DNA from 3 places in the Paenibacillus vortex V453 genome. Region 3 is predicted to be linked to each of the others. Evidence: riboswitches for the same ligand, from Rfam matches in the RefSeq annotation. Region 3 holds a riboswitch; each other region holds the start of a gene.
What was found. A riboswitch is a leader RNA that binds a small molecule or an ion and turns the genes downstream of it on or off. The one in region 3 is predicted to bind cobalamin.
Positions count from the first base shown of each region.

Region 1: another riboswitch for cobalamin. It lies ahead of metE (5-methyltetrahydropteroyltriglutamate--homocysteine S-methyltransferase); the one in region 3 lies ahead of PVOR_RS24835 (ABC transporter substrate-binding protein).
Region 2: another riboswitch for cobalamin. It lies ahead of PVOR_RS05070 (ribonucleoside-diphosphate reductase subunit alpha); the one in region 3 lies ahead of PVOR_RS24835 (ABC transporter substrate-binding protein).

Region 1 covers NZ_ADHJ01000025.1:361,594-372,167, forward strand. Annotated here, with positions in the region: gene PVOR_RS16565 (response regulator transcription factor) at 1-449, opposite strand, end outside; gene PVOR_RS16570 (extracellular solute-binding protein) at 562-2,142, opposite strand; gene PVOR_RS16575 (carbohydrate ABC transporter permease) at 2,293-3,165, opposite strand; gene PVOR_RS16580 (ABC transporter permease) at 3,184-4,143, opposite strand; gene PVOR_RS16585 (tautomerase family protein) at 4,150-4,332, opposite strand; gene PVOR_RS16590 (glycoside hydrolase family 88 protein) at 4,594-5,799, shown strand; cobalamin riboswitch at 5,884-6,087, shown strand; gene metE (5-methyltetrahydropteroyltriglutamate--homocysteine S-methyltransferase) at 6,234-8,531, shown strand; gene PVOR_RS16600 (sensor histidine kinase) at 8,614-9,738, opposite strand; gene PVOR_RS16605 (response regulator transcription factor) at 9,735-10,427, opposite strand; gene PVOR_RS16610 (sugar phosphate isomerase/epimerase family protein) at 10,572-10,574, opposite strand, start outside.
Region 2 covers NZ_ADHJ01000010.1:49,081-59,654, forward strand. Annotated here, with positions in the region: gene PVOR_RS05060 (MFS transporter) at 1-479, shown strand, start outside; gene PVOR_RS05065 (ribonucleotide-diphosphate reductase subunit beta) at 808-1,839, opposite strand; gene PVOR_RS05070 (ribonucleoside-diphosphate reductase subunit alpha) at 2,651-4,984, opposite strand; cobalamin riboswitch at 5,174-5,406, opposite strand; gene PVOR_RS05075 (MTH1187 family thiamine-binding protein) at 5,764-6,069, shown strand; tRNA gene PVOR_RS05080 (tRNA-Thr) at 6,177-6,248, shown strand; gene PVOR_RS30545 (hypothetical protein) at 6,255-6,515, shown strand; gene PVOR_RS05090 (N-acetylmuramoyl-L-alanine amidase) at 6,496-7,227, shown strand; gene PVOR_RS05095 (hypothetical protein) at 7,456-7,788, opposite strand; gene PVOR_RS05100 (ABC transporter ATP-binding protein) at 8,135-9,880, shown strand; gene PVOR_RS05105 (ABC transporter ATP-binding protein) at 9,877-10,574, shown strand, end outside.
Region 3 covers NZ_ADHJ01000045.1:34,395-44,968, reverse strand. Annotated here, with positions in the region: gene PVOR_RS24850 (adenosylcobinamide amidohydrolase) at 24-758, shown strand; gene cbiB (adenosylcobinamide-phosphate synthase CbiB) at 755-1,732, shown strand; gene PVOR_RS24840 (histidine phosphatase family protein) at 1,723-2,463, shown strand; cobalamin riboswitch at 2,616-2,820, shown strand; gene PVOR_RS24835 (ABC transporter substrate-binding protein) at 3,070-4,077, shown strand; partial or broken gene PVOR_RS24830 (FecCD family ABC transporter permease) at 4,074-5,121, shown strand; gene PVOR_RS24825 (ABC transporter ATP-binding protein) at 5,118-5,903, shown strand; gene cobT (nicotinate-nucleotide--dimethylbenzimidazole phosphoribosyltransferase) at 5,971-7,041, shown strand; gene cobU (bifunctional adenosylcobinamide kinase/adenosylcobinamide-phosphate guanylyltransferase) at 7,038-7,616, shown strand; gene cobS (adenosylcobinamide-GDP ribazoletransferase) at 7,613-8,434, shown strand; gene PVOR_RS24805 (L-cystine transporter) at 8,639-10,033, shown strand; gene PVOR_RS24800 (M24 family metallopeptidase) at 10,223-10,574, opposite strand, start outside.

The DNA.
Region 1 (10,574 bases), on a different contig from region 3:
ACGGCGAGCTCCAGCTGCTCCAGCCAATTCTCCAGCTTGGACAGAGGGAAATACATTCGTTGTTTCTCCTGCATCGATTTCCGGTCCGACATCAGTTTATTCATCGTGTGATGTACCACCGATTTGGTCACAGGCTTAAGCAAATACTCCTTAACCCCATACGACATACATTTCTGAGCGTATTCGAAATCTCCGTAACCGGAGATAACCACCACCGTAATGTCGCCATATTTCTCATAAAGCTGCTTGCTCAGCTCCAGGCCGTCCATCTTTGGCATTTTGATATCCGTGAAAATGAAATCCGGTCGTGTCGTCTGGATCGATTCCAATGCTTCAATGCCGTTCTCGGCCGTATCCGCTTGAATCATCGAAGGATCCGCCTGGGTGATCAGTTTCGCCAAGCCCATTCTTATCATAGGTTCGTCATCAACGACCAGAATGCGGTACATTACCCGTTCCCCTTTCGAAAGCAGCGAGAGTAGTTTAGCTTTAGCAAGATACTCCTCTGCTTGATTCAAGCAGAGGAGTCATTCTTCAACACTATACTAAAACATGCTCTGCTTATTCGAAAGCGTTTTCTTTTTCGTTAAATCGTTTCGTTGCTTCTTCAATAATCTCGTTGCCGCCTTTGGACAGGTATTCTTCCAGCACCTTGCCGTAATCTTCGATCGGCTCCCTGCCGTATACCATGCGCAGGACATGTTCCAGGATCAGAGGCGGAAGTTCATCCGATTTCGGATTCAGCTCGGGGTACTTAACCATCGCTTCCAGTCTCGGATCAAACTCGATCCCGCGGCGACCTTCCTTCGATAGCATGTTATCAAAGGCACTGATCAGTTCCTTGCCGGAATCGGACAGCTCGGATACGCGCTTGTTGTACGTTGTATCCTGCACCAGCCACAGCCAGTAGTTCAAATACCGCATTTTATCCGCGCCGGCGGCATCCGTCGGAACCTCAAAGACCGGCTTGCCATCGGTTACTTGATAATCCTCGCCTTCAATCCCGAAGCTGAAGAACAATTCCGCATCTTCACTGACCATCCAGTTGAAGAATTTCACGATATCCTCCGCCTTATCCTTCGCTTTGGCGTTAATGAAGAAAGAACGGGTGACCGGATTATAATGGGCATAGCCCCCCTTGCCATCAGGTCCTACCGGAGATGGAATCAGAGCTACTTTGGCATCCGGTACATTCTCGGTGAGCTGGGTTCCCCAGATCGGAAGCTCATTCGCATTCATGGACCACATGCCAGCTTTACCGCTCGTTACGATGGACTTGAAATCAGCGCTCTCGATCGTGGCAAATTCCTTGCTGATCAGTCCTTCTTCATGCATTGTCTTATAGATTCCAATCGCTTGCTTCATATTCTCCTCGTCGAAGAAGGTAGGCTTTACCTTCCCGTCCGGGAACACTTTGAACTGGTTCAGATAGCCCAGTACGTCATAAGCGCCGAAGAAGGTATCGGCATATTTGAAGTTCTGGCGACCGGCATAAGGCTGCTCCACCCCGGCTTCTTTGAACGCGCGGAGTACGTCCATCGTCTCCTCAACCGTTGTCGGAATTTCCTTGCCCACCTTCTCCAGCAGGTCGGTACGAATCCATGTTGCCCGTCTGGATGGATTGGAGAGAATTTCGGGAATCCCGTAAATGTTGCCTGTCTTCGAGTCCGTCATCCGCTTCCAGGCTTCCTCCGGGATAAACTTGAGCAGATCCTGCCCGTGCTCTTGCAGAAGATCGTTCAGCGGCAGAAACACTCCGTTCTCGACAGCGCCAGCCAGCTCAGGGCCGCTGATTCCGCCAGTTCCCTGCACCACATCCGGAATGTCGTTCGTTGCAAACATCTGCACCATTTTATCCTGGTACTCATTATGTGGAATGAGACGGATATCAAGGTCCGTATTCGTCTTTTTCTCCAGCTCCAGCACATATTTATCCTTGTTGATATCCGCATTCTTCTCCACGTAGGATACGTTGAGCGTCCGCATCGAGATGGAGAATTTTGTTGCTCCCGCTGCTTCCCCGCCTTCTGTTTTACCGCCACCGGCATGGGTCCCGGCGTCGCCTCCATTGTTGCCCGCACAGCCAGCAAGCATGGTCAGAACAAGACCTGCCGTGAGCGCGCGCGTCCACCTTTTTCTCATGATTACCCCTCTTTTCAAGCTAATATAGTCGCTCATAATAGCGCTTTCAAACTTAATATCAGTATAGAGAGCCGTCAGGGCGGGAACAAGGAATGTCTTTGGCTCGGTTTGTCGTTTTTTTAGGATCACGCTTTGGACTACTCCACTGAATTATTCTTTGATCGACCCGATCATCATCCCATGAATGAAGAACCGCTGCAGAAACGGATACAGAAGAATGATGGGCACCGTGGCTACCAGAATAACCGCCATCTGGATGCCTTGCACGGACTGGGAGCTTGCTTCAAACGCTAGGTTGCCTGTATCGGTCAATCCTTCGTTCACGAGCAGCTCTCTTAACTTCACCTGCAGAGGATACTTGGCTCGATCGTTGATATAGTAGAGTGCATCCATGTATTTGTTCCAGTTGGTCACCGAGTAGAATATGCCTACCGTCGCCAATGCCGGCTTCGACAGCGGAAGCACGATGCTCCATAATGTGCGGACCTCGCTGCATCCGTCAATACGGGACGAGTCAATCAGTTCATTCGGAATCTGGGTGAAGAAGGTTCGAAGCACAAACAGATTGAATGCACTGATTGCTGTTGGCAGCATCAACGACCAGAGCGTGTTCACCAGATTCAGCTCACGCATCAGAATAAATTGCGGAATCAGCGGCGCCGTGAAAATCATCGTCATCAGGATGATGATCATGATCGTTTTTCTGCCTACATACTCGGGTCTGGACAGTGGATACGCCAGTGAGGCAGTAGCAGCCAGATTAATGAAGGTCCCGAACACTGTAATATAAACGCTGATTCCAAAAGCTCTCCAAATGGAGACGTCATTGAATACATGCTGGTAGTAAGCGAACGTAAACTCCACCGGCCAGAACATGACCTCTCCCCGGTCGATAGCACCTGGGCTGCTGAACGACTGAGCGATCACGTTGAGAAAAGGGAACAGCATGGTGAGTGCAAGAAAGGTAAGGATAATATAGTTGCATACAAGAAACATTTTTCTGCCTGCACTGTCATATTTCACGTTGGATGTCACTCCCCTCTAATACAGCGACTCGCCGGTCGCTTTCTTGCTGATGGTGTTTGCTATCGAGATCAGGAACAAGCCGACAACGGATTTGAACACCCCGATGGCTGTTGCATAGCTGTACTGAAGCTGCTGCAGGCCAGCCTTATAAATGTACGTATCCAGAATCTCGCTGGATTGAATGTTAAGCGGGTTCTGAAATACAAAGACGCGTTCAAATCCATAATCCATGAAATCCCCAATCTTGAGCAGGAACAGGATCGTAATAACAGGAAGCAATGCCGGCAGCGTAATGCTGAGGGTCTGACGCCATCTGCCCGCTCCGTCAATATCGGAGGCTTCGTAGAGATCCGGGTTGATACCTGCAAGCGCCGCAAGATAGATGATGGTCCCCCATCCGACGTCCCTCCATAATCCGGAGCCCACCAGCACAGAACGAATATAGGAATCCTCTCCAAGAAAATAGATCGGCTCCATGCCGAACCAGCCCAGCATCACATTCACGATCCCGGATGATGGAGACAGAATGCCAACAAAGATACCGCTTACAATGACCCATGATAAAAAGTGCGGCGCATAGAAAATGGTCTGCACAATCTTCTTGTAAACGACTTGGCGAACCTCATTAAGGAGTAATGCCAGAACAATAGGCGCTGTAAAAGCAAACAAAATGTCGTACGTGCCCAGTAGAAGCGTATTGCGTAATATTTTCAAGAAATCGTAATGCTGGAACATTCGTTCAAAGTGCTCGAGACCCACCCATGGACTTTGGGTCACGCCGGCAAACAGATTATAATTCTGAAATGCGATGACAGAGCCCATAAGCGGAACATACTTGAACAATCCGAAGAACAGAAGACCTGGTAGGGATATGAAATACAGTGCCCTGTATTTCCACATGAAGCCTAATATGTTTTTGCGCTTGGTATATTTTCCCGGCAGCGCCTTGCTTACTGCTTTTGTTGGTTCGGCCATCTGTGCTCACCTCTTGTTTCTCAAATTGGCCGGTGCATGATCATCTATCGGAATTTCGTCAAACTGGATGCTGATGAATTCGGGTTCACGATCAATAATACGGGACAACTCTCTTGTAAAAACATCAATGATTTCGCTCTTCTGCTCATCCGAGCGTCCCTCATACATTTTAATCGTAATTTGCGGCAACGGCTTTCGCCTCCTTATGAAATGGATGTGATGAATATCCTTATCCTATAAGTTTTCAGGTACGGGCAGCAATGGAAGTTGATCGCTTCCCTTGTGTTTTTTTTAGGTGCTTCGAAAAGCTTGTGTTTTTTTAGGATCGGCTTGTTATTTCAATAGTTCTTCTGCTCCGCGTATAGAATTTATCGCCTTTCTATGGAACAATAGGTCTCAGCAGAAACGAGACATCAGCCGATCTATACCATAAGTTCTGGGAGGGTTACGATGAACGGACAACAGCAGGAAGCGATCGCATCCTATTCGTTATTATGGGAACGACTCGAGGCCAAACTATCACGCATGGCGGAGCAGCTGGCAGACAAGGTTCCCCATGCAACCAAGAACGGGATCTATGATTCCACCCGGATCGATTGGTGGACCTCCGGTTTTTGGCCGGGGATGCTGTGGATTATGTATGATATGACCAAGCAGCCGCAGTATAAGGAATGGGCTTGGGAATGGGACATGAGACTTGAGCAGGCCATTATTGCAGAGAGCAACTTTCATCATGATGTAGGCTTTCAGTTTCTGCCGACGGCCGTAATCAAATATAAGCTGACCGGGGATCAGGATGCCAGGCGCAGAGGGGTGTTGGCCGCTACCCTGCTGGCTGGAAGATACAATCCTGCGGGACGGTTTATACGTGCCTGGAATCAGGTGAAACCTACCTCCTGGAATCACGGGAATGAAGGCTGGTCCATCATTGACTCCACCATGAACCTCTCCCTCCTGTTCTGGGCCTCCGAGGAGACAGGTGATCCGAGATATGCGCATATTGCCAGAGAGCAGGCCAATACGGTAGTGGAGCATTTTATAAGACCGGACGGCTCCGTTAGGCACATTTGTCGGTTTGATCCGTTCACCGGGGAATTCATGGAAGCGCTCGGAGGACAAGGACTGGGACCCGAATCCGCCTGGAGCCGGGGCGCTGCCTGGGCCTTGCATGGCATGGCCAACACGTACCGGTATACCGGTGATATCCGATATCTGGACGCCGCGAAACGCGTGGCGCATTTCTTTGTCGCGTCCCTTGAGGAGGATTCCATACCGCTCTGGGATTTTCGTGCGGAACCCGAGAAGCTGGAAACACCCGCAACAGCAGCAACCCATCAATCAGCTGAATCTCTCTTCATTGCGGCAGAACCCCGAGATACGTCAGCGGCATCCTGCGCTGCTTCGGGTTTGCTTGAGCTCGCAGATCAGGTACCGCAAACCGAAAGCGCGGTGTACCGCAGAAGTGCCTTACGCATCATCGACTCCTTGACGACTCGTTACGCTGAATGGGATGATCCGAATTATGAAGGCATACTGAAAGAGGCAACAGGCCATTGGCCTGGTGACCAAAATATCAACGTCTCCCTGATCTATGGCGATTACTATTATGTTGAGGCCGCTGCCAAGTTAATGGGGTGGAAAAACCGGATCTTCTGATCCGGTTTTTTTGCGTAAGACAACCTCCATTTAAATAGGTTGCATAATTATGGAATTTATTGTACCTTGATACTCAGCAATCAAATTTAATTAATGGGAATAGGTGCTGATGTTGAAGCCTCTTCAATTTCAGCTTAAAAGGGAAGTTTGGTGCAACACCAACGCGGTCCCGCCACTGTAACAGAGGAGTTTGCCATCGGATGATGCCACTGATCAGCTTTTGATCGGGAAGGCCATGGCAGACCTTGATTCTGGAGCCAGGAGACCTGCCTATTCTGACAACACTGCTTACCTACGGGAGATAGGGAGGTGTTAAAGATCGCAGCATCCGTATGTACACAACGGAGGCGTCTTTACCCTTGATATTATGATCGGGGTAAAGGCGTCTTTTTTTATTCAGTCATTTAAATATGTTGGTGGAGGCGAAGATATTGATGGCAAATGTTCAAAGCAGCAATCTCGGCTATCCGAGAATCGGAGCAAATCGCGAATGGAAAAAAGCATTGGAATCCTTCTGGAGCGGCAAGCTTGAGGAACACGAACTTCTATCCAAGTTGGACGACATTCGGTTGGACCGTTTACGCATTCAACAGGAGAAAGGCATCGACCTTATTCCGATTCATGATTTTACAATGTACGACCATATGCTCGACATGTCGGTGATGTTTGGCTTGGTGCCACAGCGTTTCAAGTACGATGGTGATCCTGTACCGCTGAGTGTCTACTTTGCCATGGCTCGCGGCAGTCAAGGTGCTGCTGCGTGCGAGATGACCAAATGGTTTAACACGAACTATCACTACATTGTACCGGAACTTCAGGATGCCAAACCACATCTTACGGTCAACAAGCCGCTAGAAGCTTACCGTGAAGCCAAATCCTCGCTAGGTATCGAAGGTAAACCTGTTCTTGTCGGTCCCTATACCTTCCTTAAGCTGTCTAAAGGCTACACCCCGGATCAATTCGAGTCCTTGCTGGACCAGTTCACGGATTTGTATGCGGTAATCCTGAAGGAGCTGGAGCATGAAGGTGTTCAGTGGGTGCAGTTCGACGAACCGATTCTGGTTACTTCATTAGCCAAAGATGAATTGGCGCTTGTATCATCCGTATACAAAAAACTTCATGCAGCGGCTCCGGCGATCCGGATCATGCTCCAAACCTACTTCGATTCGGTCAGCCATTATGTAGAGATCATCTCCTTGCCTGTGCAAGGCATCGGGCTTGATTTCGTACACGGCCTGGATGGTAATACCGAACAGCTTCTCAAGCACGGGTTTCCTGAGGATAAGGTACTGGGGGTTGGTCTTATCGACGGTCGTAACATCTGGCGTTCAGATCTCGATGCCAAGCTGGAATTGCTGGACACCCTCTCCCAAAAGGTGAAGCCTTCTCAATATGTGATACAGCCGAGCTGCAGCCTGCTCCATGTTCCCGTATCCACAGCTTATGAGGATAAGCTGGACCCCGTACTTCGCCAGGCGTTATCTTTTGCCAATGAGAAGCTGGACGAATTGACGCTGCTCACTAGCGCGCTCAATAATGGGATTGAGTCCGTTTCCGAGCAGCTGAAAGAGCATAACCAGGCCGTAGCCGCCATGAATCAATCATCGCTGCGGAATAACGAACAGGTACAGAAAGAAACGTCCAAGGTTGTCGGATTGAATCCGACTCGAGCGCTGTCGTTTGAAGAGCGGCGCAAAGCCCAGCAGAAGAAATGGAATCTCCCGCTCCTCCCTACCACAACCATCGGAAGTTTCCCGCAGTCGACCGAAGTTCGGCAGGCCCGGAAGAACTGGAGAAGCGGCGAATGGTCTGCCGAGCAGTATGAAACCTTCCTCGCCGAGCAAACTCGCGCCTGGATTGAGATTCAAGAAGACATCGGCCTGGATATTCTCGTTCACGGGGAGTTTGAACGGACTGATATGGTGGAATTTTTCGGAGAAAAATTGGATGGGTTTTCCTTTACAGCTAACGGCTGGGTTCAGTCCTACGGATCGCGCTGCGTCAAACCTCCCGTCATCTATGGAGACGTTGAGTTCGTAAACCCGATGACCGTGAAGGAAACCGTATATGCACAGAGCCTGACCTCGAAACCCGTCAAGGGGATGTTAACCGGACCGATCACGATCCTGAACTGGTCCTTCGTTCGCGACGACATATCAAGAGAATTGGTCGCTTATCAGATCGCCCTGGCTCTCCGACTTGAGGTTAACGCACTGGAGCAAGCAGGCATCGAGATGATCCAGGTTGACGAGCCGGCGCTTCGTGAAGGATTGCCGCTTAAGCGTGAAGATTGGCAGGCATATCTGGATTGGTCAGTGAAGGCATTCCGTCTGTCCACCTCATCCGTGAAGGATACAACCCAAATTCATACCCATATGTGCTATTGCGAATTCCATGACATTATCGATTCCATTCGCGCCCTGGATGCCGACGTGATATCCATCGAGACTTCACGAAGTCACGGCGAGCTGATCGGGAGCTTCGAGGAGCATACGTATGATCATGGCATCGGCCTTGGCGTTTACGATATTCACAGCCCGCGCGTTCCGGAAGTCGATGAGATGACCCAGATGATTAAGCGTGCGTTGTCCGTACTGGATCCCGAACTGTTCTGGATCAACCCCGACTGCGGATTGAAAACGCGCGGGCGCGATGAAACCGTAGCTGCCCTGCGCAACATGGTTGCAGCAGCTTCCCAATATCGAGAGGTATTGTCCGTTAATCAATCTTAAAGGGTTGAAGTAAGAAAACAGGCAAGCGCTCTTGCTTAAAGCAGAGCGCTTGCTGTTTTTTTTATATAGATGACCCCTGCTTCTATACTTCCTGTTGTTGTCTGCTGGAATCGACGGGAATTTCCTTGGGTATCCGAATATAGAAGCAGCTTCCACCTGCTTGCTCTTTCCCGCTTTCAGCCCATACATCTCCGCCGTGAGCTGCAACAAGCTGCTTGACGATGGCAAGTCCCATTCCGCTTCCACCGTTTAACCGGTTCCTTGATTTATCTCCCCGATAAAGCCTTTCGAATATATACGGCAGATCGGAAGCTGGAATGCCTTGGCCTGAATCCTCAATACGAATCTGAACCGTATTCCCTTCGTCCACTAGATCAGTCAGGACCCTCCCGCTTGCCGGTGTGTGGTACAGTGCGTTACTGAGCACGTTGATTAAGATTTGAAGCATCCGGTCCGTATCTACTTTAGCGATTATCGGCAAATCGCCGGGTTGATGCACGTATCGCAGATCCACTTGTTTTTCATTGTACGCGGCCCTTACCACGGTCACAGCTCTCTCTATAATCTTGGCCAGATCCTGTTCCGATCGGGATAACTGAAACTCGGGTGATTCCATATCATGCAGATCTTCAAGCTCAGTAACCAGATCAATCAATCGGTCAATCTCTTCCAGGCAGGTTCGAAAGCGATCGGCTGTCGGCTCCCATATGCCGTCCTCCAGCGCACGGGTATGACTCTTCAAGGTAGTTAACGGCGTTCGCAGCTCATGGGCAATATCCTGCGTCATGTTTCTCCGAAGCTGCTCCTGCTTCTGCAGCTGTACAGCCAGCTCATTCAGCGAAGAACCGAGTCCCGCGATTTCATCATCTCCTCGGGTATCCACCCTGATATCCAATTTCCCTTGCGTCATCATCTCAGCTGCTTGCTTCATCTGGATTAGGGGAGCCGATATCCTTCTAGCCACATAAATACCTATGATGGAGGCCACCGCTATCGACAGCAAGCATGTCAAAATAATGGATTGCATCTGCGCCTGCTCCAGATGTTCGTTCAGCTCGTCCATTCCGTGATGCCCATTCGACTGCTGCTGGTACATGGCTATATGATAATGGTTGGTCACAATATTGGTGACGGTAAACACGATCAGAATCCCTGCGGTGATGCTGATGATAATGGCGGCAAGCCTTAGATCCAGGCGCTGCTTCAAGACACCTCACCTCCAAAGCGGTAGCCGAATCCGTAGACGGTGATGATATATTGGGGCTGTCTTGAATCGGGCTCAATCTTCTGCCGCAAATTCTTGATATGCTGATCAATAATGCGGATATCCCCAATAAAATCGCAGCCTAATACCCGATCGACCAGCTCTTCGCGCGAGAAATTCCGCTGTGGATACTTGGCCAGCAAGAGCAGCAGTTTATATTCGCTGGGCGTCAAATTTATGACCTGTCCATCACAGGTTACCTCGTGCTTCAACGAATTGATCACAAGCCGCCCCTGGTGATATACAATTACATCTGCAAGCAGCTTGCTGTCATCCCCCCGTCTTAAGACGGCTTTGATTCTTGCCATCACCTCGCGGGGGTCAAAAGGTTTTACAATATAGTCATCCGCACCGGCCGCAAACCCGCCAATCCTGCTGCTTTGGGTCACTTTTGCCGTCAACATCATAATCGGCACTGAGCTGAACGTTCGAATTTCCTGGCATACCCGCTCACCCTCCATATCCGGCAGCATCAGATCCAATATAACAAGATCCACAGCCTGCTTACGCATGTATCCCAATGCTTCGGAACCGTTTGCCGCTTCCAGTGTCAGATAATGTTCTTTAAGCAGATAAGAAGCAAGAACTTCTCTAATATTCGGCTCATCGTCCACGACTAATATGGTCTTCATGGTTGTTTCTCCTTATCGAGTGCTTTCTCAGTACACGTCCACTTTAACATAAAAATTCATGATAACTGAAACTTGTGAAGATCTAGTGAGGACACGCCAAAAAAGACCATGAATACCATGGGCCTGGCTACTGTAACAATCCCCTCA
Region 2 (10,574 bases), on a different contig from region 3:
AGCATTATGGTATCAGTTTACTCTATATATCTGAAGGTATTATCTCAGTATTGGTAGGCTACTGGTTAGCTAATAACAAGTTCTTGTTTAAGAACCCTTATAAATATGGTTATGTATATATATTGATGGGGCTGACCTGGACGCTCTTTGGTTTTACAGAGCAGCTCTATCAAGGTGCGATTAGTTTAATGTTATTCGCTTTTGTAGGTGCATTTATCGTACCTTTTGAACGACAAATAATGCAAACTGACGTGCCTGCTCATTTACGAGGCAGATTGTTTGGCCTTTGGAACACTTGTAGTTTAGCTTCTATACAAGTGGGGGCGTTTCTAACTGGAGTCTTTATATACTATTTTGGAATTCGATCTGTACCTATACTGACCAGTGTGTTAGAAGTTGGCCTAGGAATATTCTTTATATTCTATGTGAAAAAACACATTGTTGTCGGAGCGGCAAAACAGATTAATACAACCCATTAGAATATAAAGTTTTCTAATGGAATTTAGAAAATATCCATAAATTGAATATTATTTGAGTGAGCGAATTTCTTTATTAAGCGAGAAAGCGATTCCCCCCTTAGAAAATCACATCATACTTTCGGAGACAATGACTCCGAGGTTTGTTCGTTTTTTGGGGACCTGCCTAAAGGCAGAGACTCAATATCAGTACACAATGGCTTCATCGTCCCTACGTCAATCTTCCAGCATTCCCAAAGAGAAAAAGCGCTCCTAGTGCTATATTAGCCTAGAAGCGCTTTATAAACTCATTGCAAAGCTTGCGGGTGTCCCAAGGACTTTGAAGACTCTGTTACAGATCGTCAAAACCGTTGTCGTCGCCAACCTTGCCGTAGTTACGGGATTTGGCTTCGAAGAAATCGGTTTTGGTTGCGTTCAGAGCTTCATCCGAGAAAGGCTTGATCCATGGCATGCAGTTGACGTCTACGCCTTGGTAAGCTTTTTCCAGACCCATCATCGTAATACGACGGTTTGCGATGTACTTGATGTAGTCGCCCAACTCGTTCAGATCGATGCCGCGTACATTGCTGAGCGTGTAGTGTGCCCAGTTGGTCTCGAGCTCAACAGCACGGTCGATGGTGCGGTACAGGTAGTCGATGTTCTCTTGGGAGTTCAGCTCTGGGAAATCCTTGAGCAGCTGTTTGAATACTTCGGCGAAGAAGTAGCAGTGCTGGTTCTCGTCACGCTGAATGTAAGAGATCATCTGGCTGGTTGCCATCATCTTCTGGTCGCGAGCCAGGTTGTAGAAGAAGGCAAACGTGCTATAGAAGAAGATACCTTCCAGGATCAGGTCGGCCACCATAGCTTCAAAGAAGGTTTGCGGCGACGGATTATCGCGGAAGTTCTGATAAATATCTGAAATGAACTGATTGCGCTCCAGCAGAACCGGATCATGCTTCCAGTATTCGAAGATTTCCTTCTGCTCTTGATCCGAAACGATGGAAGAGAGCACGTAGGAATAGGATTGATTGTGAACGACCTCTTGCTGACCGATGATGGCCGAGATGGCTTCGAGTGACGAGTCGGTAAAATAACGCTTCACATCGCTGACAAACATCGTCTGCATGGAATCCAGCACAGCCAGCAGGGAGATGTTGATTTTGAAGGTGCGCTGTTCCTCTGAGTCCAGTGTAGGGAACTGCTGCGCATCCTTGGACATCGGGATTTCGTCCGCGATCCAGTGGTTCAGCAGCAGCACCTTGTATAGTTTATACATATGAGGCATCCGAATGTCGTTCCAGTTCAAGATCCCGGAGCACTCACCTTCAATTACACGGGTGGAGCGGTTGGGTGCTTCGGTGTTAAATATCTTTTGCATTTGCATGCCAATTCTCTCTCCTTGCATATCATAGTAGGGCGGGTTGAGGGACGGGTATCCACTCTCCAGCCGCTGTAGTCCGCCCTTTGCTTGAATGTATTTAATGGTATCAAAGGGCTCTCAAAGGCGGACGTAAAATCTTCCGCTTGGATACCCTTACCCTTGTAGTCTTGTATTAGAAAGTATATTCAATCCCGCTTACAGCCGTTCGATGCTTGTAGCACCCTCATGCGAAGCGACTCCCAAAGGGAGAGCGATCCCAGCAGGAAGTAACTCAATAAACGCACGAAGCAGCTCTTATGCCATGCACAACATGAGAAGCGACTCCCAAAGGGAGAGCGATCCCAGCAGGAAGTAACTCAATAAACGCACGAAGCAGCTCTTACTCTCTGCACAACATGAGAAGCGACTCCCAAAGGGAGAGCGGTCCACGCAGGAAGTAACTCAATAAACGCACGAAGCAGCTCTTATTCCATGCACAACATGAGAAGCGACTCCCAAAGGGAGAGCGGTCCACGCAGGAAGTAACTCAATAAACGCACGAAGCAGCCTTAGTCCCTGCACAAGATGAGAAGCGACTCCCAAAGGGAGAGCGGTCCACGCAGGAAGTAACTCAATAAACGCACGAGTAACGCCATAGTCCCCGCACTACATTCCAGCGTTCCCGAAGGGAGAAAGCGCTCCTAGCCACCAAAGTAACATAGAAGCGCCTCATTCATTCCCTGCACACCTTGCGGGTGTCCAGAGGGCAGAGCCCTTGGGGCCCTCCCTTGGAAGGGAGGGTTTGGGCGGGTTCGAAATAGTTTACATTAAACTCTTAGCTTGCGCACGACTCACACTCTTCAATCGTCAACGCACGGCTGCGCACATAATACGTGGACTTGATGCCGGCTTTCCATGCATGCAGGTGCAGCTCCAGGAATTCCGAAGCCCGGATATCAGGGCGAACATACAGGTTAAAGCTTTGCGCCTGGTCAACGTGACGTTGACGCGCAGCCGCCATTTTGATGGACCAATGCTGGTCGATCAGGAAAGCGGTCTTGTAGTACCAGATTGTTTTTTCAGACAGATCCGGAGCCGGGTTAGCCACTTTGTAGGTGGTTTTTTCTTCATAAGACAGAAGTTCGTACAATGGATCGATGCTCGCTGTGGAACCGGCGATAATCGATGTGGAGCCGTTCGGTGCGATGGCAAACAGCCAAGCGTTACGGACACCATTGGCTTGTACTTCCTGTTGCAGCTCACGCCACTGTTCGGTGGTTACGAATTTGCCTTCATGCTCGCCGTCGGTGTAACCGCGGAACGTGAAGTACTCGCCGCTCTCCCAGTCGGAGCCTTTGAATTTCGGATAGTGGCCTTTTTCCTTGGCCAGCTCCATGCTGGATTTCACGAGCAGGTAATTGATGTGTTCATACAGGTTGTCATTATAGGCAACGGCTTCGTCGGACTCCCAGCGGATACCTTCCAGCGCCAGCAAGTGATGCAGACCGAAGGTTCCAAGACCGACCGCACGGTATTGGCTGTTGGTATATTGGGCTTGCAGAACTTCAATATTGTTGATGTCGATAACGTTATCCAGCATACGAACCTGGATAGGAACGAGACGCTCCAGCACACCGGCCGGTACAGCGCGAGCCAAGTGGATGGAATTCAGGTTGCAGACAACGAAATCGCCAGGGATTTTGGAAATAACAATCCGGGTTTGACCATCCTTTGTTACCAGCTCTTCTTGCTCGACAACGGTTGGAGATTGGTTCTGCATGATCTCGGTGCACAGGTTGGATGAGTAAATCATGCCATGTGCAGAGTTCGGGTTCGCACGGTTTACCGTGTCGCGGTAGAACATGTACGGTGTACCCGTTTCAAGCTGGGATTTCATCACGCGTTTCATAATGTCGATCGCTTGTACCGTAATACGCGGCAGCTGCGGGTTCGCCACGGCTTCTGCATATTTTTGACGGAACTCGCCATCGCCTTGAGCTTGATCATAGAAGTCTTCCAGGCCAAGCGGACGGCCGTTCTCGTCTTTCCAGCCCATGATCTTCTTCACTTCATGCGGACAGAACAGGCTCCACTCCTCACGGGCCTCTACAGCCTCCATAAACAGGTCAGGCAGACAGATGCCATGGAACACGTCATGGGCTCTCATACGCTCGTCACCGTTGTTCAGCTTCAGATCCAGGAAGGACAGAATATCTTTGTGGAACACATCCAGATAAACCGCGATGGCTCCTTTACGAGTTCCCAATTGGTCAACACTCACGGCGGTGTTGTTCAATTGGCGAATCCAAGGGATAACGCCGGAGCTGGTGTTCTTGTGACCGCGGATATCCGAGCCGCGTGCACGGACTTTACCGAGGTACACGCCAATGCCGCCGCCCATTTTGCTGAGACGGGCAATATCGGTGTTGGAATCGAAGATGCCTTCCAGAGAGTCGTCAACGGTATCAATGAAGCAGCTGGAGAGCTGGCCTGCTACTTTTTTGCCTGCATTGGACATGGTCGGTGTGGCAGCTGTCATGTATAGGTTGCTCATCGCCCAGTAGGCTTCTTTTACAAGGTCAATACGTTTGTCGGCTGGCTCGTTGTGCATGAGGAACATTGCGATTACCATGTAGCGTTCTTGCGGAAGTTCCATGACACGACCGTCAAAGTCGGTTGCCAAATAACGCTCAGCCAGTGTCAAAAGACCAATGTAATCAAACAGCAAATCGCGGCTTGGATCGATGCATTCGCCGAGCTCTTCGATTTGCTCCTTGGTGTAGCTGGTCAGAAGATCCTCGCGATAGATGCCCTTCTGTACAAGCTCTGTGATGAGCGGGTAGAAGGCACCGTAAGGCTCTTCCGGGTAGGCTTTGTATCGGCGGTTGGTGGCCGCTTTTTTATATAAAGAGGTCAGAAACGAACGCGCAGCTGCAAACTTCCAATTCGGCTCTTCTTTTGTCACAAGCTCAAGCGCGGACATCGTGAAGGCGCTGCTGATTTCTTCGCCGGTGACTTGCTCACCGCGCAGTTTAGCATTTACGCCGCGAAGCAGGCGCTCTTTATCAAGCATGTCCAATCCTTTCAGATTGCGGTCGGCATAGACAGAGAGGCGTATTTCATCAAAGGCGAGCTGACGGTTGTTCGGTTTAACTACGAGCTGGGGCATGAATAATTCCTCGCTTTCTTAGGGGGAAATATGAAAAAGGACATCAAAAAAACATTTTCTAAAACCCGCAGGCTTGAAAATGTCCGTGCGCTGTGATTCGTGAATGACGTTTGACATAAGCCCTTGAAGGGGCATGATGTTATGTACAGACGCAAGTTTAACGAACACTTACCTAATGTCCCGTAGGTTGGTGTTGGCTGCGTACAGGCAGGTCTCCTGACTCGGACTTTGACAAATCGGAGCCTTCCCCAAGACCTTGATGAGGTCCGCCAGAAGAATATTCCATGATTTGGTTCGGCCTGGATAGGATAAATAGCCGAGAGCCCTTACAGTGGCGGGACCGTGATGGATTTACACCATGCTTCCCTATTAAGCCGGACCGCCTTATAGGTTGTTCCGGCACCTATACACACTATATTTGGTTGTTGTTTATCTAATTTAACCCAATATATTGTGTTTGTAAACCATATTCTTAAAATTGAACGCAAAAAGAATTATAGCAAACGAGCGGTCATTGTGCCAGCTAAGAAACTGTCAAAAGGCCATAACATTTCCTGGATTGTGACCGAATGCGACCTTTTCTGCACACATACCACGTATATTATCGTTTTGACAAAATACGATAGTTGCGTACTGGATCTGTGGTGGAAGGAGCAGACTATTTTTTATTGTGAATAGCGAGTTAGGGGCTTTGATATGAGTGATCAGAATTGATATGATATCTGTGTCTGGAGATTGAAGAGTTCTATATATGAGATGTTGCGAGGGAGGTTTTGGTATTGGCTATAGCGGAAGTGACGGTGATTCCGATTGGAACAGCAACAACGAGCTTAAGCTCTTATGTGGCCGAGATGCAGCGTATATTGAAACAACAGGACGGGATTACATATGAGCTGACTTCGATGAGCACCATCATAGAGGGCGAGCTGAATATGATCTGGCGAGCGATTGAAGCTCTGCATGAGGCGCCATTTCTATCTGGAGCCCAGCGCGTATCGACTTCGGTCAAGATTGATGACCGCAGGGATCAAGTCTCCTCCAGCAAGCAAAAGATTCAATCGGTGCAGGAAAAATTAGGCGGATAATCTTGCTTATTGCAAGGGATGTTCCGGCTAGGCTGGGACTTGTATTTTGCTGCTAAAGTATTATAATAATTTTGCTGTTCGTGGAGGCTTGTTTTCGAACCACATATGCTGGTGTAGCTCAGGGGTAGAGCAACGCACTCGTAATGCGTAGGTCGGGGGTTCAATTCCCTTCACCAGCATGTTCATTGCAAGGAGATCATATCCTGATTTCTGGCTGGAATGATATAAAAATGGCGCCGCAAGGCGTGCTTTTTGTGCCCCTGGGTGATCCGGGGGCTATTCTTGTTAAGGAGAGAGCGCCCTATCATTCGGCATTTTATATCATATATTACATAGTAAGCGATTCATATTATTCGAGTTTGTTCGTGGCCTTCGCTGTCGAAAAGATGAAACGGGCTGCGGCTCGGAAAGATGAGGTGAAGGGAGATGAAGAAGGTATTTATTGATCCAGGCCACGGTGGAAAAGATACCGGAGCGGCTGCTCATGGTCTGTTGGAAAAGGACATCGTGCTAGCGGTGTCCCTGAGCGTGAAAAACCGGCTGGAGGCCGAGTACAATGGCGTGCAGGTGCTGCTCTCCAGATCTGCGGATGTTTTTCCTACGCTAATGGAGCGGACCGAGGCGGCTAACAAGGCTGGGGTAGATATCCTGGTTTCCGTCCACTGTAATGCAGGAGGAGGAGCCGGTGGCTTCGAATCCTATAAGTACACGCATACGTCGGCTGCAACAGCCTCTTTGCAAAATGTGCTTCATACCGAGATCATGACGGCCTTAAAGCCTTTTAACGTAATCGACAGGGGGCAGAAGGCAAAGAACCTGCACATGGTCCGTGAATCGAACATGCCTGCGGTACTGACAGAAAATTTGTTTGTTGATGTTGCCGCGGATGCAGCCAAGCTTAAGAGAGAGGATGTCGTGGGTGCCCTCATCGATGGTCATGTTGCCGGCATTGCAAAATATCTCGGGTTGCAAAAGAAGGAGGCGGCTGGTGAGGTGAGTGATAAGGTGAATGTTATTGTAAACGGCAAACCAATTCAGGATGGCAAGCTGATTAACGGGGTGACCTATGTACCGCTTCGGGCGACTGCCGAGGCACTGGGTGCAACCGTGGGATGGGACAATAAAACAAAGACAGCAACGATAACAAAGGAGACATAACCCATAACCCATGAGCCAATCGTCCAGCCACATTTTAGTTCCCCTTAATTAAAATTTAATCTCCCATTAAGATTCGCAGCATATAATAAAAGCACCCCTTAAAAAATATATCAGAAGCCCCTCTAACTTCGGTTAGAGGGGCTTCTTTGGTCTTCTGCTCTTTCGATCCTCTGCTCTTTCGATCCTCAACTAGACCTTAGTGTGGACCTGATATTCTGCCAACATTATTTAGAATCCCAGCCATTTCGTGATATAGGCGGATACGGCTAATTCCTGAAAATCCTTCCAGCTTCGAAATGGGGTATGTTCAACGATAAACGGGTTAATCGTACTTCCTTGTATGAATATGTCAAAATCTTCATCCGTGCTTCCCTCGTAACCAGCAGCTTTCAGCAAGTGATCTATGGAAGAAAACTTGGTATGCCGTTGAATAAATGATTCCGAGAACAGTTCTTCCACGGGCACCTCTTGTTTCATATCTGAGAGCTTTGAGGCATTTTCTCGAATTTCCAATAGCTTCTCTTCATCCAGTCCGTCTAATCCACTGATCCCAGTATTCATTATGCCCACCTCCAAAAAGTTGCACGTCACTCTATTATACATATACGAGTATGCTGAATTATGGGATTCGATTTTTTTTGAAGCGGGTCTTGACTTGGAAGATTTATATAGGAATAAAAAAATAAATGAGCTTTCTTCATAGTCATGTCCAACCGGGAAATTTCGCGTGGCTGCGACATTTATGTATCATGCATTCCTGAATAAACGCACATCCCATTATAATTATTCTTTACCTAGGAATGGCTGTGGTTTTCATGTAGACTGGTAATGATTTACTGCCAACATGCCTTGTTTTTTTGGGTGATGGAGGTTTGTACATACTTGCTTGCATATGGGGGTGGGCACTGTGCCCAAAAAAGAAAAGGTTTCTATGTCGTGGCTGCTGCGATATTTGAAGCCGGTCAAAGGACGACTGCTGCTTCTGCTTATTATGCTGTTGACGTCGACAGGCTTGCAGCTGCTGAATCCGCAGATTATTAAACGGTTTATCGATACGGCAGCTGGTGGCGGTGTTCTGGCCAGCCTGATTCAGCTGGCGGGATTATTCCTGGTTGTGGCTGTCATTAACCAGCTGATTACGGTGGCTGTCAGTTATCTGGGTAACGATATTTCGTGGCGTGCAACGAACCGGCTGCGTGGCGATCTTTTGAAGCATTGCCTGCGTCTGGATATGCGGTTTCATAACGTCAAGACGCCAGGCGAAATGATTGAGCGAGTCGATGGTGATGTTACCAGCATCTCGAATTTTTTTGCGATGTTTATCGTGCAGGTCATCGGCAGTTTTGTGCTGTTGGCCGGGATATTGGGGTTCATGTTCACGGTGAGTCTGCCTATCGCCATCGTCATGTCGGTCTTCACGCTGCTGTCGATTCTGTTTATGGTGTTCATCCGGAACATGGGCGTTAATTCATCCAAAAGCGAACGGGAAGCCAGTGCTTCGCTGTTCGGCTTGATTGAAGAGCGTATCGCAGGCATTGAGGACGTTCAGGCGAACGGCAATGTACCGTACGTAATGAATCGGTTTCACCGCTTGATGCGCAGTGTATTCCTGAAAGGGAGAAAAGCCTGGATGCTGCGGGTCATTCCCTGGAATACCACGGTTGTTCTGTTTGCCCTTGCCGTTACCGCTGTGCTGTTACTGGGGGTCCGTTATTATCTGATTGGCGAGATTACGCTGGGAACCCTGTTCCTGATCTATCAATATACACAGATGCTGAACGACCCGATTGAGATGCTGGGCGATCAGGTGCAAGAGTTTCAAAAGGCAAAATCCGGCATGCTCCGCTCCAGGGAACTCCTGTCCAACAAGAGCGAGATTGTGGACGGAGAGCAAGAAGAGCTTCCCGAGGGTGCGCTCGGATTGGAGTTTGAGGGAGTTAACTTCAGCTACAACGAAGATAAACCGGTGCTGCAAGACATTAATTTTACCGTTAAGCCGGGTGAACGTCTTGGCATTATCGGGCGCACCGGAAGCGGGAAGTCAAGCCTAAGCCGAATTCTGCTGCGCCTGTACAACATCGACAGCGGGGTAATCCGCGTGGGAGGTACCGATATTACGAAGCTGAAGCTGCCTGCGCTGTACCGCCGGGTCGGTATGGTAACGCAGGACGTGCAGCTGTTTGATGGGTCGCTGCGCGACAACCTGACGTTGTTTGATAAGGGTGTATCCGACGCGTTCATTCTGGAAACGACGGAGCGTCTTGGACTTCGTCAGTGGATCGATGCACAGCCGGAGGGCCTGGAAACGCATCTGACAACAGGCGGATCCTCGCTGTCTGCCGGGGAAGCACAGCTGTTCGCTTTAACCCGGGTATTCCTGACGCAGCCGAGCCTGGTGATTCTGGATGAACCCTCTTCACGCCTGGATGCCGCAACGGAAACGATGCTGCAGGTAGCTGTGGATCAGCTGATGAGCCGTTGTACGGGCATCATTATTGCGCATCGTCTGGCCACGCTGGAGCAGGTGGATAAAATTATGGTGCTGGGTGACGGAAGGATTCTGGAATTCGGCTCACGGGAAGAACTTGCACAAGATCCGGCTTCACATTATGCCAGACTGCTGATTACGGGCAGAGAGGAGGAGCTTGCATGACGATTACCGGATTTATCGGGCGTTTGTTTCGCTACCGGCCATCTTTATTTATCGTGAACGGAATTCTATGGTGTATCTTTCATTCACTGCCTTTGTTAATTGGGCTTGGCATGCAGTGGTTCTTTGATCGGGCAACGGCGAACTCTACGGATTACGTGTGGCTTGCCATGCCGCTCATCTTCATTGCGGTTGTCAGGTTCTCCCGCGTAGGCACATTCTTCGCCGCGTTCTACGCCTGGGTAACGTATATCTATCACATTCAGGCTATTCTGCGAACCAATATGCTGGCAGGCATCATGCGCTGGCCAGGACGAAATCTGCCAGCATCGCCGGGGGAGGCGATGAGCCGCTTCCGCGATGACGTGGATGAGGTTGTAGAGTATGCGGAGTCGTGGGTGGACTTCTGGGGACGACTCGTGTTCGCGATTGTCTCCGTTGCAGTCATGGCAAGCATCAACTGGAAGATCATGCTGGTAGCCGTCCTGCCACTCGTGGTGGTGACACTGCTGAACAATCTCTCCGGTAACCGGGCTCGCCGCTACGGGCTGAAGAACCGTGAAGCGACGGGGCGGATTACGAGTTTCATCGCAGAAACCTTTGGTGCCGTTCAAGCTTTGAAGCTGGGACAGGCCGAAGATCATGTTCATGAGCGCTTCACGAAGCTGAATGAAGACCGCCGTCAGGCAGCGCTGAA
Region 3 (10,574 bases):
TCATGGAGCAGGGGGAGAGAAACGTGGCCGTACCTTTTCTAACAAGCAAGAGTCACCTTTACCGTTCGAAAGCGTGGCTGGGAACGACAGTGTCCCTGGAAGCGGAGCAGGATTACCCGCATATTCGGATATCGCTGCCGGATCAGGCCGTTTCCTTGAGCAGTGCCATATATGGCGGCGGATTTGGGCGTGTGGATCATCTGGTGAACCGCTATGTGGACAGGCATTACGATTGCAGTGATCCCGTAAACGATATGTTTAGCTTTATCGAGGAACACGGGTATCCGGCTGGCTCTACGGCGGGATTGATGACAGCGGTAAAACTGAAATATGCATCCATATGGGAAGAGCGTGGGGAACAAGCCTCCATTCTATGCTGCGCCACCGCTGGTGTGGGCAATGCTGCGCGTGCAGGATCAAGCCGTACGACCTTTGCCGCTTATCAGCCGGGCACGATTAATATCATGCTGTTGATCGACGGGATGATGACGCCTGCTTGTATGGTGAATGCCGTCCTGACGGCAACGGAAGCGAAGGCCGCAGCACTTCATGATCTGGGCGTGAAGGATCATGAAACGGGAGCCATCGCGACCGGAACGACAACCGATGCCATCGTCTTGGGGGTTAGCGGAAATCCCGCTTACGGCGTGAATCATCATTATGCCGGAACTGCAACCGATATGGGCGGTATGATTGGCCAACTCGTTTACCGCAGTGTTACGGAGAGCATTGTCTCTGAGAGAGAGGACCGGATATGACTGCCATATGGGTCATCTGGGCAGCCGTGCTGCTGGACTTGCTGATCGGGGATCCGAGATGGCTGCCCCATCCTGTCATCGGCATGGGGAAGGTCATTCGCCGGGTGGAAGGATGGATACGCCATCGGGCGACTACGGCTCAAGGCCTGAAGCGTGCGGGCATTCTGCTGCCGGTGATTGTGGCCGGCGGCTCCTTTGTGCTGACATGGCTTCTGCTGCTGTTATGTGCGGCGATTCATCCTTGGCTTGCCTGGGGAGCGGAGGTCGTGCTCATAGCCACTACGATTGCTGTAAAAGGGCTGCGTGATGCCGGACTGGAAGTATACAGCCATCTTTGTTCCGGGAATCTCGCCAAAGCGAGATACTCCCTTAGCATGGTGGTCGGCAGAGACACCGACCATCTGGATGAGCCGGAGGTTGTACGCGGAACGGTGGAGACGGTGGCGGAAAATATCGTGGATGCGGTGATCGCCCCGCTGTTGTTTGCCCTGATCGGCGGAGCGCCGCTTGCAATGGCCTACCGTGCGGTGAATACACTCGATTCCATGGTCGGTTATAAAAACGAGAAATACGAGTCCCTAGGCTGGGCTTCCGCCCGTTTGGACGATATCGCCAATTGGATACCAGCGCGCCTGACCGCAGGCCTGTTAACCGTGGTGGCTGCGATGTTCTCATTGCAGTGGAAGCAAGCGATTGCGATGGTCAAAAGAGATGCGCGGAAGCATCCAAGCCCGAACAGCGGCTTCCCGGAATCCGCGGTTGCCGGCGCCTTGGGCATTCGCCTGGGAGGCGAGAATTCCTATCAAGGCGTGATCTCGTTCCGGGCTTACATGGGCGATCCCGAACGTGCGCTTCATGCAGAGCATATTCGGGTGACAACCCGGCTTCTGCTGGGCGTATCCATTCTGTTCACGGTACTCGGCACAGCGGTGCTGGGGCTGATTACAGCAGCCGGAGGTGCGTTATGGCTGTAAGACTGAACCTGCATCTTGTTCGTCATGGCCGTACGCAGTGGAATGAGGAACGCCGTTACCTGGGTCACGAGGATCAGGGGGCTCTGATGGAAGGGCTGGAACAGCTGCTTCCGCTGCGGGAGGAGTTTCGCTCCAGGCATGTTGCCAAGGTCTATTGCAGTGATCTCCTTCGTTGTAGACAAACACTGAACTGCATCCTGTCGGATTTACATATGCCCGGCATTATAAATGAGGTCGAGCTTGGCAGCGTTATTCCCGGTGTCTGTTATGACAGGAAGCTGCGGGAGCTTGATTTTGGCGATTGGGAAGGAAAAACCTACGAGGATTTGAAGGAAAATGCGGCTTATCGGCGCTGGATCGACAACCCGGGAACGGTTACGCCGCCGAGCGGGGAGAGTTGGCCATCTTTTTGTTCCCGAATTGAGGTTTTTCTGGCCGAAATGTATCAGGATATGAAGGGGTTATTGTCGATGCAGGAAGGCCCCGCTATTCTCTTGGAGTCAGAGTCAGAGTCAGAGTCAGAATCAGCGGGCCACGATACCGAGACTCAGCCGGGGGTGCTCGATATGGACGTGCTTGTAGTCACCCACGGGGGCGTCATCCGGCAGATTGCAGCGGCAACCCTCCCGGATACAGAATTCTGGGCTACGTCGGTATCGCCGGGCGAGGTGCTCCAGCTGCAGTTGGCCTGGGACGGAGCACGCTGGCGAGGCGTACGGGTAAACGAATAAATGAAATCGTACGATTTTGGTGCGGAATGAACGATAACGGGAAAAACCAATATCGTTAAACCCTTGAAACGAGCGAAACTTCCAGTTGTAAGGCGATGGTTTATCGCCTATAATCTTGTGCAGAGAAACCATGCTTGGCCTATCATAAATAAATTCATATTGTTTGCGAGGGTCCCGGACAGAAGAGGTTATTCATGTCTTCTGCCGGGTTAATAGGGAAGCCGGTGCAAGTCCGGCACGGTCCCGCCACTGTGAAGCAGGGACTTCTCCACATGCCACTGAGCGTCAGCGCTTGGGAAGGCGGGGAAGTCGTTACAGCCTGTAAGTCAGGAGACCTGCCCTTAGCGAATGAATGACGGTCCTTCGAGGAGAGGATTACGTTTTGCAGTCCCGTGCGGACGGCAGTTTAAGGCGCTATCTGTGAACGGTTATCCAGGTGTCCTTATGTTAAAACGTAATCCCTGAGTCCTTATTTACGAGGAATCAGGGATTTTTGCTTCTTTGGAGTATGACGATTGACGTTTTTCTTCCTGCTCAGGGGATCGGTTGAAGGAATTTAGACGTACAGCGCCAGGTTCTCAATTATGTTTAGGGGGATTTGAAGAGATGAAAGCAATAAACAAAACATGGTCCGTACTTCTAGTAGCCATACTGATGGCTCTGGCCTTGATCGGCTGTGGCGGGGAAGAAGGGGCACCGAAAGAAACCACGCCGCAAGCTGCACAGGAGCAAGGGCAGACCAACGAAGCGCCAGCCGACTCCGGTGAGGAGCTTAAGACCACGTATCCATTAACGGTTAAGGATTCAACCGGGGTTGAAATGACGTTTGATAAAGCGCCGGCTAAGATTGCATCCTTGACTCCGTCCGAGACGGAAAAGCTGTTTGCTCTGGGTCTGGATGAGGAAATCGTAGGCGTATCGGATAATGACGATTATCCGGAAGCTGCGAAATCCAAGCCCAAATTGGGCGGATTCCAAGTGAATAAAGAGGCTATTATTGCAGCTGATGCCGATGTGGTGTTTGCCGCTTCGATGAATGCACAGAATGCCGAGAAACTGCGTGAGCTTGGCGTAACCCTGTTTGTCAATGATCCGAAAACCATCGATGCCGTGATGGAGAACATTGAGCTGATCGGACAAATTACCGATCGTCAAGCTGATGCCAAAGCGGTCGTAGATCAGATGAAGCAGGAACTGGCATCCGTTACGGAAGCTGTGAAATCCGTGAAGGATGAAGACAAGAAGAAGGTGTACGTCGAGTTCTCCCCGGGATGGACTGTAGGCAAAGGCGAATTTATGGATGAGATCATCACTGCAGCCGGCGGTGTTAATGCAGCTGGCGATACGGAAGGCTGGTTCGAAATCAGCGAAGAAAAGATTATCGCTGCGAACCCGGATGTCATTCTGTACACGGACGATGTGGTTGATGAAGCGACCAAAAAAACACTGGATCAACTCATTAAAGAGCGCGGAGGCTGGGATCAGATCGAAGCCATCAAGAACGATCAGGTCATTGCCGTAGATGCCAACCTGCTGAGCCGTCCGGGTCCCCGCGTTACGCAAGGACTAATTGAAGTGGCGAAGGCTGTTTACCCGGAACTGATGAATCCATGAGTAAAAAACTTGCAGGATTCGGTGCGGCCGGCGTTATCCTATTGCTGCTAACCTTGGTTGTCAGTCTCGGAATCGGATCCGTTCACGCAACCTGTGAGAGAGATTGGGGCGATGCTGCTGCACCGGCTGCCGGGGATCGGCGATTCCATCCTCCCGAGCTGGGAAGCTTCATCCGAACAAATTCTGATGAAGGTGAGGTTACCGCGGATTTTGCTGGGGATGCTTGTTGGAGCTTCCCTGGCGGTAGCCGGGGCTGCCTTTCAGGGCGTATTGCGTAATCCGCTGGCGGATCCGTTCACGCTCGGTGTATCCTCGGGTGCTGCGCTTGGCGCAGCATCCCTGATTTTTTTCGGGATGGAATACTCCTTTGCTGGAGGTTACACCCTGCCGCTTGTAGCATTTCTGACCGGAGCAGGCACATTGTGGGTTGTGCTGCTGTTGGCAAGGGATCAAGGAAAGCTGCCGATTCACGGACTGATCCTGTCCGGGGTGGTCATGCAGTCGTTTCTGGGCGCTGTGGTTTCGTTTCTGACGGTGATGTCCAAAGATACGGTAAACCAAATCCTGTACTGGACGATGGGGAGCCTGAGCATGCGCGGATGGTCGTATACGGCCATCCTTTTCCCGTATTTTATCGTGGGATTCGCGTATTTATGGAGCCGGTCGCGAGCGCTTAATATTTTGTCGCTTGGGGAACGGCAGGCCGCTCATATGGGATTGAATGTGGATCGCCTGAAGACAAGCGTACTGATCGTAGCTACCCTGCTTGCCGCCGCTGCCGTATCGGTCTCCGGCGTCATTGGCTTCGTGGGGCTTGTGGTTCCGCATATGATACGCCTTATCACAGGCTCCGATTACCGTACCATTGTCCCTTTGTCGGCTCTGGGCGGTGCGATTTTTATGGTCTGGTGTGATACGGCTGCACGTTCCGTGCTGGCTCCAACGGAAATACCGCTCGGGGTGGTCACTGCATTCATAGGCGCTCCTTTCTTTGCGTACCTGCTGTACCGGAACAAAAAACGGCGTAGGGAGGGGTTAGCATGATTAGAGCCCAGGGTCTTGGCAAGGCATATGGCCAGGTGCCGATACTTGCAGGTGTAGATCTGCACATAACGGAAGGTGAATGGTGGGGAATCATCGGTCCGAATGGAAGCGGCAAATCCACCCTGATGCAGCTGTTATCCGGTGTGGAGAGTCCTACGGCAGGGAGCGTCTCGCTCCGGGGCAGGGAGCTTTCGAGTTATAACAGAAAAGCGCTGGCACGAATCGCAGCCGTCCTTCAGCAGGAAGGTCTCGATCCGACGGATTTTACCGTGCGGGAAGTGCTGGAAATGGGACGCTTCCCGTTTCTGAATTGGCTTGGTCGAGAGGATAAAGATGCGACCCCGCTCATTGATGCCATTATTCAGAAGCTGGATCTTGGCGGTTTCGAGGAACGTCGGCTTACCGAGTTAAGCGGGGGTCAGCGTCAACGAGTTGCCCTTGGCAAGGTGATGGTCCAGGAGCCGTCCTTGCTGATGCTGGACGAACCGACAACCTATCTGGATATTCGCTATCAGCTTCAATTCATGGATATGGTGGCAGAATGGCGGAACTCATCCGGCATTACGGTGATCAGCGTACTGCATGATCTGAACCTGGCGGCTCAATTTTGCGATAAGCTGCTGGTTCTGGATCAGGGAAAGGTCGCAGGGGTCGGGAAGCCGGAGGAAGTGCTGACAGCAGAATATATTCGCCAAATATTCAGGGTAGAGCCCTCCATTGTCACCCATCCCGAGAACGGAGCTCCACAGGTGCTGTTAACGGCGAACAGCACATGGTCCTGACAGCTCTTGCTCCGGCTTCTGCTGGCGATGTAAGATTTAGGTGCAAGAAAGAAGGAGGAAGTTTGAATTGAGTAAATCCTTGACGGATCATTTGAACGATATAACGGCTAACATCAAACCTCTGAATGCCGAAGTGCAGGCCGCGACCGCAGCCTATTTGGACACCTTGACGAAACCTCCGGGGAGCCTTGGCAAGCTCGAGTCGCTTGCAATTCAATTAGCCGGGATCACAGGCAACATCAAGCCGTCGTTTACAAAAAAATCTGTCGTTGTCATGGCCGGGGACCATGGAGTGTGTGAGGAAGGCATCAGCGCATTTCCGGCAGAGGTGACGCCTCAGATGGTCATGAACTTCCTGAATGGAGGCGCAGCTGTTAACGTGCTGGCTCGCCAGGCGGGAGCCGACGTTCATTGTGTTGACATCGGTGTCGGGACAGAGCTGAACCATGAGAAGCTCCTCTCCAGGAACATTGGCAGAGGAACCGCCAATATGGCTAAAGGACCGGCCATGACCAGAGAGGAAGCGCTGCAATCCATCATAACCGGAGCAGAGATAGCGGCAGAGCTGGCTTCCCAGGGGACGCAGATGTTCGTGACCGGTGAGATGGGCATTGGGAACACAACGCCAAGCGCCGCGATCTTCTCGGTTCTGTCAGGCAAACAACCCTCTGAGGTTGTGGGACGAGGAACTGGCGTAACCGATGAGCGGCTGATACATAAGATTAACGTTGTGGAGCAGGCTATACAAGTCAATCAACCGCATGCGCATGATCCTCTGGATGTGCTCTCCAAAGTCGGGGGTTATGAAATCGGTGGATTGACGGGGCTGATTCTCGGTGCAGCTGCACACGGATGCCCTGTTATCATCGACGGTTTTATTTCCAGTGCGGCGGCTTTGATTGCAAAATCGATTTGTCCGGAAGCCCTCGCTTATATGATTGCCTCTCATGCTTCGCATGAGCAGGCGCATGTTCTTCTGCTCGAAGAACTGGGACTCCACCCGATGCTGCAAATGGACATGCGTCTTGGAGAAGGAACCGGCGGCGTGCTGTGCCTGCATCTGGTGGAAGCGGCTTGCAGGATCATGCAGGAGATGGCGACGTTTGAAAGCGCCGGAATCAGCGGGGGATCGGTATGAGCCAACAAGGAAGCGTGCTGGTCACGGGAGGGGCAAGAAGCGGGAAGAGTTCATTCGCGGAGAAGCTGTGCATGAAGCGGGCTGAATCCGGAATGTATGTGGCGACTGCGCAGGCTTATGACGATGAGATGCAAGCACGCATCCGCATCCATCAAGACCGGCGGCATGATTCCGCTTATGGGTGGCAGACGGTGGAGGAGCCAATTGCCTTGCCAGAGCTGCTGGACACGCTTGGCGAAACGGTTTCAGATGCTCCGGCCGTAGTGGTGGACTGCCTTACGCTGTGGCTTACGAATGTACTGCTCCAGGCTGAGCCTGAAGGAACAGCCGTGATGGAAGAGCGTCTGGGCCTTTCGATCGGCAGGCTGGCAAGAGCGGTTCAGGTCTATCCGGGCCTGGTCATTTTGGTGACAAACGAAGTGGGGTCGGGCATTGTGCCCGAATATCCGCTGGGCAGGATATACCGCGACTGGGCCGGGATTATGAATCAGAGGCTGGCCCGGGTCTGTGACGAAGTATTTCTGGTGACTGCGGGAATTCCGGTGGAAATCAAGAGCAAGGAGTACCTCATATGAGCAAGATGATACAGGCGGCTGCGGCCGCTTTTCAATTTTTATCGAGGCTTCCAATTCGGCGCGAGATTCCCTTTACGCCAGAGGTTCAGAAGCGGAGCGTTGTTTTTTATCCATGGGTAGGCGCTGTTATCGGTCTGATTGTGGTCGGTTTGGGAATCGGCTTGAGCTTTGTGCTGCCTTCATTTCCTGCTGCTGTCATCCTGCTGATCGTATGGGTAGCGCTGACGGGCGGGCTTCATCTGGACGGCTGGATGGATAGTGCGGACGCCCTGCTTAGTCATCGGTCACGCGAACGGATGCTGGAGATTATGAAGGACAGCCGCGTAGGTGCAATGGGGGTCATGGCGTGTATGCTGCTTCTCCTGCTGAAGGCTGCCTTGATTATGTCCGTATGGGATTTATCGGAGGGGGCCTGGAAGCAGGAAGCTTGGCTGCTGGTGCTTGCTCCGGTCTGGAGCCGATGGTTCATGGTTTATGCCATGTATCGCTGGCCGATGGCGCGGGGGAGTGAGGGGCTTGCGGCTTTGTTTCACGGACTGACCGCTGGAAGAAGAAGGATGGCGGGCTCCATGGCTGCGTTGTTAACAGTTGTCATCATAGGTCTCCAATGGGTCATGGCAGATACCGCTGATTATTGGCTGCTGGGCATCGGGGGACTCTTTTTCATACCGTTCATTTCATGGGCAATCGGAACGGTAACGGCGGAAAGGATGAGCCAAAGACTTGGCGGACTGACGGGAGATACTTACGGGGCGCTGAATGAACTGATCGAAGCGGTTGTGTTAATATTTGTGGTTCTGCTCTTGAAACTTACATGATAAGATAGAAGAGGCATAGCAGTGGTAATCCGATCAACATAATCAACATCAGGTGAAAAACAACGATTTCGATAGGAAATCTACGGGAATGGGTAATGTTATGTTTAGAGTGGGCCGTGAGATGGAAATGAATACATACTAGCGCACTTATGACATGAGGATGATACAACATATCCTTATACAAGAATGGGAGGAATGATTAGGATGGAAACGCTTTGGGTTATCATCAATGTCCTTGTTCTGATTCTGCTGGTCGGCATTTTGTACTGGATGCAGAAAAAGCATTACTCGTTTACCAAACGAGTGTTTGCAGGACTTGGCTTGGGTGTGTTGTTCGGAGTGGCACTGCAGCTCATCTACACTTCGACTTCCGATGTGGTGGTGAAATCCACCGACTGGTTTAATCTGATTGGATACGGGTATGTTCGGCTGCTGCAAATGATGGTTATTCCGCTTATCATGGTATCGATCATATCGGCTATCATGAAGCTGAAGGGAGGCCGGAATGTTGGCAAAATGAGCGGCCTCATCATTACGGTGCTCCTGCTAACGACGGCGGTTGCTGCAGCAGTTGGAATTACAACCGCTCTGGCATTTGATTTGTCTGCCGTGAATATTCAAGGCGGTGCTGCCGAAGAGCAGCAAGGCGCACTTCTGCAAGAGCGGCTCGGAGATGTTGAGGGCCGGACTCTGCCCCAGCAGATCCTTGATTTCATTCCGAGCAATCCGTTTGCCGACATGACCGGAGCGCGAAGAACCTCGACGATTGCGGTCGTCATTTTCTCCGCATTCATCGGGATAGCGGTTCTCGGTTTGGACAGGAAAAACAAGGAGCAGGCGGAAACCTTCCGCAATATGATCTCGGCAGTCTATGGCGTCGTCATGCGTATCGTGACCCTTGTGCTTCGTCTGACGCCTTACGGGATTCTTGCATTGATGGCCAAAACGATTGCCACAACGGATCTGCAGGTCATCATGAATCTGATCGATTTCGTGCTGGCTTCTTATGTGGCCTTGATTGTTATGTTCATTATCCATCTGGTGCTGCTTGCGATATTCGGGTTCAATCCGCTCAAATATGTGAAGAAGGTGTTCCCTACCCTGACCTTCGCCTTTACGTCACGCTCCAGCGCGGCTACCATCCCGCTGAACGTACAGACGCAGAACAAAAAGCTAGGTGTCTCCGAAGGCATTGCGAACCTGTCGGCATCGTTTGGTGCCACGATTGGGCAGAACGGCTGCGCAGGCATTTATCCTGCCATGCTGGCCGTTATGATCGCGCCGACAGCCGGTGTGGACCCAACCTCCTGGTCGTTTATCCTTACCTTGATCGTGGTTGTTATGATCAGTTCCTTCGGCGTGGCGGGTGTTGGAGGCGGAGCAACCTTCGCTTCACTCATCGTGCTGTCGACGATGAACCTCCCGGTAGCCCTGGCGGGTCTGTTAATATCCGTAGAGCCGCTCATTGATATGGGCCGTACAGCTCTGAATGTGAATGATTCCATGACAGCCGGCGTAATTACAGGGAAAGTTATGAATGAAGTGGATAAAGACGTGTTTAATGATGACAACATTGAACTGGACTTGGTTCAGGGATAAGCGAAATAAGCGAATTGAATGGAGGGCCATCTTGACGGCGAATGTTGTGCCGGCAGGATGGCTTTTTCGCCTCGGGTGCGTACAAGGATAACATGGATCAGAGACAGCAAATAGGCCGTTGTAAACAGAGAAAGCCCGAATACCGTTGCAATAACGGCATTCGGGCTTACTGCTATGATGAAAACAACGTTAACCGATGATGGTCAGCTCTTTCGGGAAAGAGGTTAGCACTTCTACGCCATTCTCGGTTACGATGACATCATCCTCAATCCGTACGCCGCCTACTCCTTGCAGGTAAACGCCAGGCTCGATTGTAAATACTGCACCGGGCCGCAAGAGTTCTTGGTTCATGCCGTGGATCGATGGATATTCGTGAACATCCATGCCAAGCCCGTGTCCTAAACGGTGTACAAAAGCATGGCCGTATCCTGCATCGTCAATCACCTTACGAGCCGCCCGGTCAATCGAACCATAGGTTACGCCTGGCTTGACGGCTTTAATACCGGCCAGGTTCGCAGCGAGGACCGTCTCATAGACGTGT